DNA from 2 places in the Cytobacillus spongiae genome. Region 1 is predicted to be linked to the other one. Evidence: riboswitches for the same ligand, from Rfam matches in the RefSeq annotation. Region 1 holds a riboswitch; the other holds the start of a gene.
The links. Region 1 has a riboswitch for S-adenosylmethionine ahead of LS684_RS17715 (methionine ABC transporter ATP-binding protein). Riboswitches for the same ligand answer to the same signal wherever they lie in the genome.
Positions count from the first base shown of each region.

Region 2: it holds a riboswitch for S-adenosylmethionine, as region 1 does, so the genes downstream of both, LS684_RS21410 (methionine biosynthesis PLP-dependent protein) here and LS684_RS17715 (methionine ABC transporter ATP-binding protein) in region 1, are expected to answer to the same signal.

Region 1 is NZ_CP089997.1:3,492,054-3,498,321, forward strand. Features, by position in the region: gene LS684_RS17695 (YuzK family famiily protein) at 846-986, opposite strand; gene LS684_RS17700 (carboxymuconolactone decarboxylase family protein) at 1,235-1,603, opposite strand; gene LS684_RS17705 (MetQ/NlpA family ABC transporter substrate-binding protein) at 2,038-2,874, opposite strand; gene LS684_RS17710 (methionine ABC transporter permease) at 2,887-3,552, opposite strand; gene LS684_RS17715 (methionine ABC transporter ATP-binding protein) at 3,545-4,570, opposite strand; SAM riboswitch class I at 4,739-4,847, opposite strand; gene LS684_RS17720 (O-acetylhomoserine aminocarboxypropyltransferase/cysteine synthase family protein) at 4,958-6,268, opposite strand, start outside.
Region 2 is NZ_CP089998.1:182,234-188,501, forward strand. Features, by position in the region: gene LS684_RS21405 (tryptophan--tRNA ligase) at 18-1,016, shown strand; SAM riboswitch class I at 1,140-1,249, shown strand; gene LS684_RS21410 (methionine biosynthesis PLP-dependent protein) at 1,340-2,461, shown strand; gene metC (cystathionine beta-lyase) at 2,454-3,638, shown strand; gene LS684_RS21420 (bifunctional homocysteine S-methyltransferase/methylenetetrahydrofolate reductase) at 3,656-5,506, shown strand; gene metH (methionine synthase) at 5,487-6,268, shown strand, end outside.

The DNA of each region.
Region 1 (6,268 bases):
TTTTATTCTCATTACAATCTTATAACAAATGAAATTTGTTAGCAACTCTTTAGCAGTGTTTACTTCTTTAATTTACATGAACTTTTAAACACGAAATAAAAAAAGAAAATAGCTCACTTGAATTACATTATTTATAGGATAAGATATTTTACAAGTTGAACATAGTGAAAAACTTTTATACTTTTAATAAATTCATTAATTTTCGGCCTAGAATTCTACAGAGAAGCAACGATTAATCTATCAGTAAGTCATTTCATTATTGTGTTGGTGCTTTCAAAAAAAAGACTATCTTATTTTACCCATTAAGTTCTTAATCCATGTAGTAAAAAGAAAAAACAATTGAAAACTATTCTCATTTATCAGTATCTTATTGAGAATGAATTTCAATCATTCCAGCAAGTCGAATCCATACTAAAATTGCTTCTCATAGATGATGTTTGTACTAAATCCTAAATCCTGTCAAGTACATACTGACGAAATGCGTCTGATTCAAGCAGAGAACAATGGATTTTTTCCATGAGGCTGTGACATAACTAAATGACACTTTCTCAAAGACGAACAACGACTTTTTTCATATAGTTTGGTTGTAAATGCGCTGCAGACACTCGCTTTCCGCGGGGAGGAATCTGAGTCTCCTCGCTGCCTTTCCTCTATTTCCCTTAGTAGTCGAGTGTCTTCCGCTCCATTCCACTATTTTAAAAATTTGATTTCCAAACAAACAAAAATACCCGAACTAGTAAGGAGATAACTCCTAATCGTTCGGATATACCATCGACTGAAATACTTATATCCCAGCCTCTCACTCGTTTCTTTTGCTCTATTCACTTAATTGTCACTTTTCATTTTTATGAGTTTAATTTTCGATCTAAGTCAGCAATCATGCGTTGGCTTTCGACATAGTCTTCCTGTCTTTTCTGTTCTACTCTCATTCGAACCTCGTGCTTTCGACGATATAATTCATAGCCAACTCCATGGGCCCCATGCATAGCCTTTTCCATCTCACTTGTATAATTGAGTTGTAACTGACTGATAATGAATCCATCCTTTCGGTTTTTCTCGCATAAGCGATTCGTTTAAACAATTATTATGTTATCATTGAATCGTTGTACGTTACAAAGCGGGAAAACCGTTGAAAATAAGGGTATGTATGGATAGGAGAGAGTGTAAAACACTCACCTCCAGCGTTCTTATCATTTTGGAAAATAACTCCCTATTCTTCTTGATTATGCAATTTCTATTGTAAATTATTTAATTCTGTCATTGCTTCTTGAACTAACGTTACCGCTTGACTCATTGCAGCACCTCCGCCGAATGCAGCAGTAACTCCAACAGCTTCCAATATTTCCTCTTCTGTAGCCCCTTGATCTATACAGCCCTTGACATGATAAATGATGCAATACTCATCTTGTGAATATAGACTAATTCCAAGCGCAATTAATTGCTTATCTTTTTGCGAAAGCGAACCAGCTTTAAAGCATTCTTCAGTAAATGCATGATAATGATGAGCGAGTTCAGGCATCTTCTCCGTAAAAACTCCTAAGCCTAGCTTATAGTCATGTAGTGCACCTTGTATTGAATTATTTGCTTCATATTGATGTTCCATTTTATTCACAACTCCCATCATATTCATAATAAGAAGCTTTCTTTAGACATACTCACTCTGAAAGCTAAGACTTTTTCTTCGTTAGTATGTTTGAATAGGAAACAAACTATTCTTTTAAAAAATCTGTTTTCCTATCCGTTGTAGCTTTTTGAAACATGCTCAGTTTCCGCTCCAGGTCCTTGCTTTCCGTAAGACGTACGGTGAGTATCCTCGGCTTAGCCTGTGGGATCTCAACTGTCCCACTGCTCCCTCAAGTGTCTCGCACTCTTCCGCTCCAACCTGCCAGCTATCGTATGAAGAAGGGAATCTTTCTTGGGGTGATACAATATTCTTTTAGAAAATACCCTAAAAAAAACAGGGCCTATGCTAGACCCTGTTTAGTAAATTTATCGGCATGTTGTTCTAGGATTTTCTTTAGTACCATTTGAAGTCAATTATTCTGTGACCGGAACAACAGCACCTTCATACTTTTCTAAAATAAAATCTTGAATTTCTTTCGATCGTAATACTTCAACTAGAGCATTGATTTCTTCACTATTCTCGTCCCCAGAACGTACAGCAATCACATTTACATATGGTGATTGCTCCCCTTCAATCGCAATGGCATCCTCTGTTGGGTTTAATCCAGCATCAATTGCATAGTTAGAGTTAATGAGAACTGCGTCACCTTCATCATTGTTATAAATTTGTGGTAATAATGCTGCTTCATATTCCGTATCGAAATTTAGATTTTTCTCATTTTCTTCAATATCTGCAACTGTTGCTTTCACTTTCTCAATGCCTTCTTTTAACGTAATTAATCCTTCTTTTTCAAGCATTGTCAAAATACGTCCATGGTCTGCAACAGAATTACTCATGATGATCGTAGCACCTTCAGGTAGTTCATCTAAGCTTTTATACTTTTTAGAGTAAACGCCAATTGGTTCAATATGAATTCCACCAGCATTCACAAAATCATACCCGTTTTCAGCAATTTGCGCTTCTAAATATGGAATGTGCTGAAAGTAGTTCGCATCTAATTCATTATCTGCTAACGCCTTGTTTGGCAATACATAATCTTGGAATGGTTGAATTTCAAGCTCAATGCCCTTTTCTTCCAAAAGAGGTTTTACTTGCTCTAAGATTTCTGCATGTGGAACATTTGATGCTCCAACAACAATTTTCTTCTGATCAGCTGCTTTGTCACCTGATTTTCCTTCATCTGAAGTACCACATGCAGCTAAAACCAAAACTACTGCGAATGTTAAAATTGAACTTACCCATTTTTTCATTTTTTGTCTCTCCTATCGTTTGTCTAGTTTGGAAGTGACGTAATCACCAATAAATTGAATGATAAATACAATTATTAAAATTACGATTGTCGCCATAAAGGTGACATCATTGCGACCTCTTTGAAATCCTTCTAAGTAAGCTAGATTTCCAAGCCCACCAGCTCCGATGACACCTGCCATTGCCGTATAGCCTACTAGAGCAATAGCTGTAACGGTTATACCCGAAACTAATGCAGGCATTGATTCCGGCAGAAGAACCTTCCAAATAATCGTTGATGTTTTAGCTCCCATTGATTTTGCTGCCTCAATAACCCCTTTATCAATTTCCCTTAGTCCGATTTCGACCATTCTCGCATAAAAGGGAGCTGCACCAATGACTAGTGCTGGTAATGCTGCATTTTCTCCAATCATCGTGCCTACAATGAATTTAGTAAACGGAATTAATAGGACAATTAAGATAATAAAAGGAATGGATCGAAAAATATTCACGAACCCGCCTATTATTTTATTCACGAAGTTATTCTCCCAAATATTCCCCTTCGCTGTTAGAAATAAGAGCAATCCTAATATGATACCTAATACGAAAGTTACTGCCACGGAAATGGCTGTCATATATAAAGTTTCTTTCGTTGCTTCTATCATGGATTCCCAATTAACATTTGGAAAAAGCTCAGCCATTAGAAATCACCTCCACTCCAACTTGCTGGGAATGAAGAAATTCCATTGCTCTTGTCACTTCATTCAGCTCTCCATCTATATGGATGAATAATGTTCCATAGGACCCATTCTGTGTTTGTGATATTTTCCCTTGAAGGATATTTACACTTACATCATGCTTTCGAATGAGGTTGGTAATGAGCGGCTGTTCAGCTGCTTCACCTACAAAGGTCAATTGAACAACCTTCCCCTGTGGATATTGCTCCAGTAGATGCTCAATCGTTTCTTTCGTTTCTTCAGGTTCTGTTACTTGTTGAACAAATCGCTTCGTAATGGACTGTTTGGGATGTTTAAACACATCTAGTACTGGACCCATCTCAACAATTTGTCCAGACTCCATCACAGCTACCTGATGACAAATTTTTCGAATTACATGCATTTCATGAGTGATTAAGACAATCGTTAAGCCGAGGCGTGCATTAATATCTACCAAGAGTTCTAAAATAGAATCGGTCGTTTGTGGATCAAGAGCAGATGTTGCCTCATCACATAAAAGTACTTTCGGGTTATTTGCAAGTGCTCTTGCAATCCCTACTCGCTGCTTCTGTCCTCCACTCAGTTGAGATGGGTAGGCATCTTCTCGTCCTTCAAGTCCTACAAGCTTAATTAACTCATCGACGCGTGTGCGACGCTCATTACTTGCAACTCCTGCAATTTCTAGTGGGAAAGCAATGTTCTCGCGGACTGTTCGTGACCATAATAAATTAAAATGCTGAAAAATCATGCTAATTTCATGACGTGCTTTGCGAAGTTTCTCTCCTTTAACTTTAGATACTTCGTTTCCAGCAACCGTCACCGTACCTTCAGATGGGAGTTCAAGGCCATTTAACATGCGAATAAGTGTACTTTTTCCCGCACCACTGTAACCAATCACACCGAAAATCTCACCCTCTTTAATTTGAAGGTTAACATCATCTACTGCAACAACCTGACCATTTTTGGATGAGTATATTTTTTTAACATTCTGTATCGAGATCATTTGTTTACCACCCCTTTTATCCCTTCGTCTATGCTGTTATCCTTTGAATCAATTGGATAATTCATTCAAAGGTCATCATCTTATCCATCTTCCTATATAGGTGAAATGTTCAAAAAAACAAAAAAGCCTTTCTACTCATGAGCAGAAAGGCATACGTTCGTTTCCTTTCTCTCATCTTCCAAAGCAAACAGCTTTGTGTGAATTGGCACCATTTCAGATTTTCACTGACGGTTGCCGGGCTTCATAGGGCACATCCCTCCACCTCTCTGGATAAGAGCAAACATTCTATATTCAATTAACACTTTAAACGAAGTAAGTATTTTTTAAATTACGAAATTTATCGTATCATGGATAAAAAGGGGTGTCAACGAAAAAAATGATGGAATCTTATACCTTAGCTGCAACAGATGAAGAAATACCAGTAGCTATTTCAAGTGCTTGTTCTAGATCATCAATTAAATCCTCAACATTTTCAATTCCAACAGATAGGCGAATAAGATCTTCTGAAACGCCCGCTTTTTTCAAGCCTTCTGAATCTAGCTGCTGATGGGTCGTACTAGCTGGATGAATGACCAAGCTCTTCGCATCTCCCACATTCGCCACATGTGCCCAAAGCTCCAGCTGGTTAATAAATTTCGCACCTGCTTCTCTTCCACCTGCAATTCCAAAAACAAGAACAGAGCCAGCCCCTTTTGGTAGGTATTTTTCAGCTAGTTTCACATCTGGGTGCTTTTCATGCTCGGGATGCCCCACCCAGTTCACGGCTGGATGTGATTCTAAATAGTGGATAACCTTTCTTGCATTTGCCACATGCTCCTTCATACGTACATGAAGAGTTTCTAAACCTAAAGTAAATTGAAATGCATTTTGTGGACTAAGAGAGGGCCCTAAGTCTCTTAATAGCTGAACACGCGCTTTCACGATATATGCCAATGGACCAAGTGCCTCACTATAGACAATGTCATGATAACTTGGATCTGGCTTAATGAAAGATGGGAACTTTGGAGAATTCCAATCAAACTTTCCTCCATCAACAATGACCCCTCCTAATGTTGTTCCATTGCCAAGGAGCCATTTCGTTGCCGAATGAACAACAATATCAGCTCCGTAGTCTATTGGACGACATAGATATGGTGTGGCAAATGTGTTATCCACAATAAGTGGGATCCCATTTTCATGAGCTACCTTAGCCACTTTCTCAATATCTAGTACGCGTAGACTTGGGTTTCCAATTGTTTCAGCAAATACAGCCTTCGTTTTTGCTGTAATCGCTTGACGGAAATTCTCCACATCACTTGAATCAACAAGCTTTACAGTTATCCCATACTTTGGAAGCGTTACAGTAAATAAGTTGTATGTTCCCCCATAGAGATTCGAAGCAGCGACAATCTCGTCACCCGCTTCTGCTACGTTTAGAATGGCAGTTGTAATAGCAGCCATCCCACTCGCAACAGCTAAAGCCCCACCCCCTCCTTCAAGGAGAGCGATTCGTTCCTCAAATACTGTGACAGTTGGGTTATGAATGCGCGAGTAAATATATCCTGGCTCTTTAAGCGCAAATAAATCAGCGGCATGTTCTGTATTGCGGAATTGATAAGCATTATTTTGATAAATTGGTACCGCTCTTGCACCCGTAGTTGGGTCTGGTGTTAATCCCCCATGTACTCCTAACGTTTCTAATCGATAATTCTTTTGTTT
Region 2 (6,268 bases), on a different replicon from region 1:
GAGTGAGGTGAAGGGGTATGGGTAAAACAGTTCTGACGGGTATAAAACCTACTGGACAGATCCACTTGGGGAATTATATTGGAGCGATTAAACCTGCATTGCGTTTGGCAGAGAATGAATCATACCAGAAGGCATACTTTGTTGCAGACTATCATGGTCTTACCAAAATACACGATCAAAATCAATTGAAGGAACTTTCATACGGAGTCGCTGCAGCCTGGTTGGCTCTCGGCCTCGACCCTGATCGGGCAATCTTTTATCGTCAATCCGACATTCCTGAAATTTTTGAGTTAAGCTGGATTCTTTCCTGTTTTGCACCCAAGGGATTGATGAATCGTGCTCACGCTTACAAATCCCTTGCAGAGGGAAATCAACGTAGTGGAAAAGATGTAGATGCAGGAATCAACATGGGATTATTCACGTACCCCATATTAATGGCCGCTGATATTCTCCTCTTTCAATCAGAGTTGGTGCCTGTGGGGAAAGACCAGATACAACATGTTGAAATCGCACGTGACCTGGCTGAAAGCTTCAACAAACAATATGGAAAAATATTTACGATCCCAGAATATATCATTCAGGAAGAAACATCCGTTATACCTGGACTCGACGGACGTAAAATGAGCAAAAGCTATAATAATACGATTCCTTTGTTCGAGGAACCAAAAAAGCTTCAAAAACTGATCAATAAGATCAAGACTGATTCCATGCCGGCTGAAGAGCCTAAGGACCCTGACTCATCCGTCATTTTTGCCCTTTACAAAGAATTTGCCACCATCGAACAAACTGTAGAGATGAGAAGGAGATTTGAACAAGGGATAGGCTGGGGGGAAGCGAAGAAAGAGCTATTTGGAGTAATGAATTCCTTTATTGCAGAACCTCGCTTGAAATATGATGAACTGATAGCCAATCCCCGGAAGCTTGATGCTATCCTATACGATGGAGCAAAGAAAGCCAGAAAAAAAACGATTCCCTTTTTGAAAGAAATTAAAGAAAAAATCGGGATTTATCAGTAACTTAGAACCTGCTGGTGTGACCGATCATTATCATATATTTTCAGATAATTCATAATTCTCATTGACAATTAACATTCTTTGTTATAAGTTATGGGAAAGTTATTTTTCACACAATCATATAGTTTCTTATCAAGAGAGGTAGAGGGACTGGCCCGACGACACCTCAGCAACCAGCCGCAGTATCAGGTATGGTGCTAATTCCAGCAAGTTGATGTCAACTTGAACGATAAGAGGGAAAACGAATGTACAAAACCTTCTTATTTTTTAAGAAGGTTTTTTGTTTTTTTCTTTTCGATTTCAAGGAAGAAAAGGAGAGAAGAAAGTTGAAAAATCATATTGATACGTTACTGGTCCAGGCAGGAAACCGAAAAGATCCCGGTACGGGTGCCGTAAGCCTGCCTATTCATTTAACCACTGCCTATGCACATAAGGGGATCGGGGAATCGACAGGCTATGATTATTCAAGAACGGGTAATCCGACCCGTACTACATTAGAAGAAACTCTTGCAGAATTGGAGGAGGGGGAGAGGGGATTTGCCTTTAGTTCGGGGATGGCGGCCATCCAGGCCGTTTTGAACCTATTTGTGAGCGGGGATGAATTGATTGTGTCGAAAGATTTATACGGTGGCAGCTACCGATTATTCGTTCAGTATGAAGCACAATATGGGATCAAATGTCACTTTATTGATACAAGTGACATGGGGGCAATAAAGGGAAAGATATCTGCCGAGACCAGAGCCATTTTCCTTGAATCTCCTACCAATCCGTTAATGAATGAGGCGAGTATCTCAGAAGTAGCCGACATAGCAAAAGAAAGGGGGCTGCTTCTCATTGTCGACAATACCTTTTACACACCTGTGCTGCAGAAACCCATTACCAATGGGGCGGATATGGTGATTCACAGCGCTACGAAATATTTAGGGGGACACAATGATGTATTGGCTGGCATTGTGGTCGTAAATACAACAGATCTTGGTGAAAAGCTCTATACTATCCAAAACTCTATAGGTGCGGTGCTTGCCCCATTCGATTGTTGGCTCTTATTAAGGGGAATGAAAACCCTGAGTCTTCGCATGGCTCAGCATGAAAAAAATGCAAAGAGACTGGCAAAGTACCTTGAAGAGCATGAATGTGTAACGGATGTTTTATATCCAGGAAAGGGAGGAATGCTTTCTTTTCGTATTGCAAAAGAAGAATGGGTTGCCCCCTTCCTGAAACACTTGAAGGTCATTACATTTGCAGAAAGCCTGGGTGGAGTAGAAAGCTTCATCACTTATCCTGCTACGCAAACACATGCTGACATTCCTGAGGAAGAAAGAAAAAAGATAGGGATATGCAACAGACTCCTGCGATTTTCGGTGGGAATCGAATATATAGATGACCTTATTGAAGACTTGGAGAATGTGTTTCATCAATTGGAGAAAGAGGTGCTTACGTATGAGTAAAAAACCATTTTCACTTCAGACGTCACTCATTCATTCTCACGGGGTTGACAAAGAAACCGGTGCTGTTTCTACGCCGCTTCATCATGCTACCACCTTCCATCAACAGAATTTCGATCAGTATGGAACATATGATTACAGCCGTTCAGGTAATCCGACGCGGGAAACTGTAGAAGAAACGATTGCAGAATTAGAAGGAGGAATAAAAGGATTTGCCTTTTCATCGGGAATGGCAGCCATCTCAACAAGCTTTTTATTATTATCAAGCGGAGATCATGTTCTCGTATCTGAAGAAGTGTACGGCGGAACTTACAGAATGATTACAGAGGTACTTACCAAGTTTGGTATTGAATATTCATTTGTAAACATGAAGGACCTCCATGAGGTGGCTTGTGCAATAAAGCACAATACGAAAGTGATTTATATGGAAACTCCCTCAAACCCGCTTTTGAATATTACGGATATTGAAGGAGTGGTGAAGCTTGCCAAAGCGAATGGATGTTTAACATTTCTAGATAATACCTTTATGACCCCCCTTCTTCAAAGACCGATCAGTTTAGGGGTAGATGTTGTTCTTCACAGTGCGACGAAGTTTCTTGCCGGTCATAGTGACGTATTAGCAGGCCTTGCCGTAACGGGGAATATAGAGGTTGCAAACAAGCTTTCTTTCTTGCAAAACTCTTTCGGTGCAGTCCTCGGTGTCCAGGACTGCTGGCTGCTTCTGAGAGGTTTGAAAACACTGCATGTACGATTGAAGGAGTCATCAGAATCAGCTTTTAAAATAGCAAACTTCCTTGAGAAAAGAAAGGAAGTGGAAGAGGTGTATTACCCGGGCCTGAGTTTTCATCCTGGCCGCGAAATTCAAATACGACAAGCAGAAGGCCCTGGAGCCGTTCTTTCCTTCAGGTTAAAGGGGGAGAATGAGGTGAAGCAGTTCATTCAAAATGTCACCATTCCTGTCTTCGCAGTGAGCCTTGGGGCAGTAGAGTCGATTCTTTCCTATCCATCCAGAATGTCACATGCTTCCATGCCAAAAGACGAAAGAGAGCGAAGGGGGATTACAGATGGTTTACTACGATTATCTGTTGGACTTGAACACGTGGATGAACTCATAAAGGATCTTCAAAACGGGCTGGACAGTATAAAGGAAAACAAAGGGATTAGTGTGATAAATCTATAATAAAAGGAGGGGAAGCCATGAAGCCGTTACTGGAAGAATTGAAAGAAAGAATCTTAATTGCAGATGGGGCAATCGGAACATTGCTGTATTCATATGGAGTGGACAGATGCTTTGAAGAATTGAATCTATCCCATCCTAATGAAGTGTTAAAGGTCCATAAAGAATATACTGATGCTGGAGCGGATATCATTCAGACCAATACGTACGGAGCCAATTATCAGAAACTTTCCAGATACGGTTTGGAAGATTCAGTGAAGGAAATCAACACTGCTGCAGTGCGACTGGCGCGAAAAGCTGCGGGTATTGATACCTATGTTCTCGGTACCATCGGGGGGATCAGGGCAATCAAACAAAATGTGACGTTAGAAGAAATCAAAAGGAGCTTTCGTGAACAGCTATATTGTTTATTGTTAGAGGGAGTGGATGGCATCCTTCTTGAAACGTATTATGATTTCGAGGAATTAACGACGGTCCTGAATATCGCAAAGCGGGAAACCGATGTTCCTGTCATTGCACAGGTCTCCCTCCATGAAACAGGAGTGCTTCAAAATGGTCTGGAGGTAAAAGATGCCCTTCAACAACTGGAATTATTGGGAGCGGATCTTGTAGGGATCAATTGCCGTATGGGTCCATTTCATATGGTAAACTCCTTAGAATCAGTCCCCCTTCCTAAAAGAGCATTTATCTCCGTCTATCCCAACGCCAGTCTCCCAAATTATGAAGAAGGACGGTTCTATTACTCTGCTGAACCGGATTACTTCGGGGATATAAGCAATGAATTGAGAATGCAGGGTGCAAGGCTTATCGGGGGGTGCTGTGGAACGACTCCCGATCACATCCGATCAGTTGCTGCCCGGCTGAAAAGCAGGGAACCTGTGAAACAAAAAGAGGTGAAAAAGAAAGAAATCGTTCAGTTATCATCTCCGACTATCAAAGGGAGCCTGTTGCATACGAAGGTAAAAGAAAAGAAAACCATCATCGTTGAACTCGATCCTCCTAAACATTTGGATACCAAGCTGTTTTTTCAAGGCGCTGAGGCCCTTAAGGGAGCTGGAATCGATGCAATCACCCTTGCTGATAACCCCTTGGCATCACCACGTATAGGAAATGACGCGATCGGCAGCCTTGTCCAATCAAGATTTGACCTCACCCCATTAGTCCACATTACTTGCCGGGATCGGAACCTGATTGGACTTCAGTCTCACCTAATGGGTTTACACACGTTAGGGATTCACAATATATTAGCGATAACGGGTGATCCCGCCAAGATTGGTGATTTTCCAGGGGCTGCATCAGTATATGACCTGTCGTCCCTTGAACTTATCGAATTAATCAAGCAGAACAATGAAGGCATATCGTTTTCAGGTAAATCACTCCGTGAGCGTACTCAGTTTTCAGTTGGAGCAGCATTTAACCCAAATTTCAGGCATTTGAACGCTTCAGTGAAAAGGCTCGAAAAGAAAAAGAAAGCGGGAGCCGATTATTTCATTTCCCAACCCATATTCGGGAAAGAGCAGCTGTTTCAAGTGCATGAAGCCACAAAACATTTAGATGTTCCGATCTTTATTGGAATCATGCCACTGATCAGCTCAAGAAATGCAGAATTCTTGCACCACGAAGTTCCTGGTATAAATGTTCCGGAAGAAACAAGGAAGAGGATGAATGAGGCTGGAAGTGACCCGGTTATTGCGCGAGCAAAGGGAATGGAAATAGCGAAGGAGTTATTGGATACGGCAATCGAGTTGTTCAATGGCATTTATCTCATCACTCCTTTTGTCCGTTACGATATGAGCATCGAATTAATTCACTATGTTCATGCTAAAGTCAATTCAGAAAGAGAGGTTCCCTATGGCCATCACATTGTTTGAACAACAACTCAGAAAAAAAATACTTGTACTCGATGGAGCAATGGGAACGATGCTTCAACAAGCGGAATTATCTCCTGAAGACTTTGGAGGGGAAAAGCTTGACGGTTGTAATGAAAATCTTGTTTTGACAGCCCCTGAAGTCATTTATAGGATTCATCTTGAATACCTGGATGCAGGAGCAGATGTGATTGAAACGAACACATTTGGAGCAACTCCCGTGGTACTGGATGAATATGATCTGGGCTACAAAGCTTATGAAATAAACAAAGTGGCCGCAGAAATCGCCAAAAAAGTGGCCCGTGAAAGATCGACTCCAGATTGGCCGAGATTTGTTGCGGGTTCTCTCGGGCCAACTACTAAAACCCTATCTGTCACAGGGGGAATAAGCTTCGGTGAGTTAGTAGATAACTACCGTGTTCAAGCTGAAGGCCTTCTTGATGGAGGAGTGGATGTGCTCCTGCTTGAAACGAGTCAGGATGCATTGAATGTTAAAGCGGCAAATCTTGGGATACGGACAGCATTTGATACCATAGGGAAAGAAGTACCTATTCTTTTATCCGGGACGATCGAGCCCATGGGAACCACACTGGCAGGTCAGAATATCGAAGCATTTTATTTATCATTGGAACATTTGAATCCAATAGTCGTAGGATTGAACTGTGCGACTGGTCCTGAATTTATGAGAGACCATATCCGTTCCTTATCAAGTCTCGCAACTACGTATGTCAGTTGTTACCCCAATGCCGGTTTACCGGATGAGGA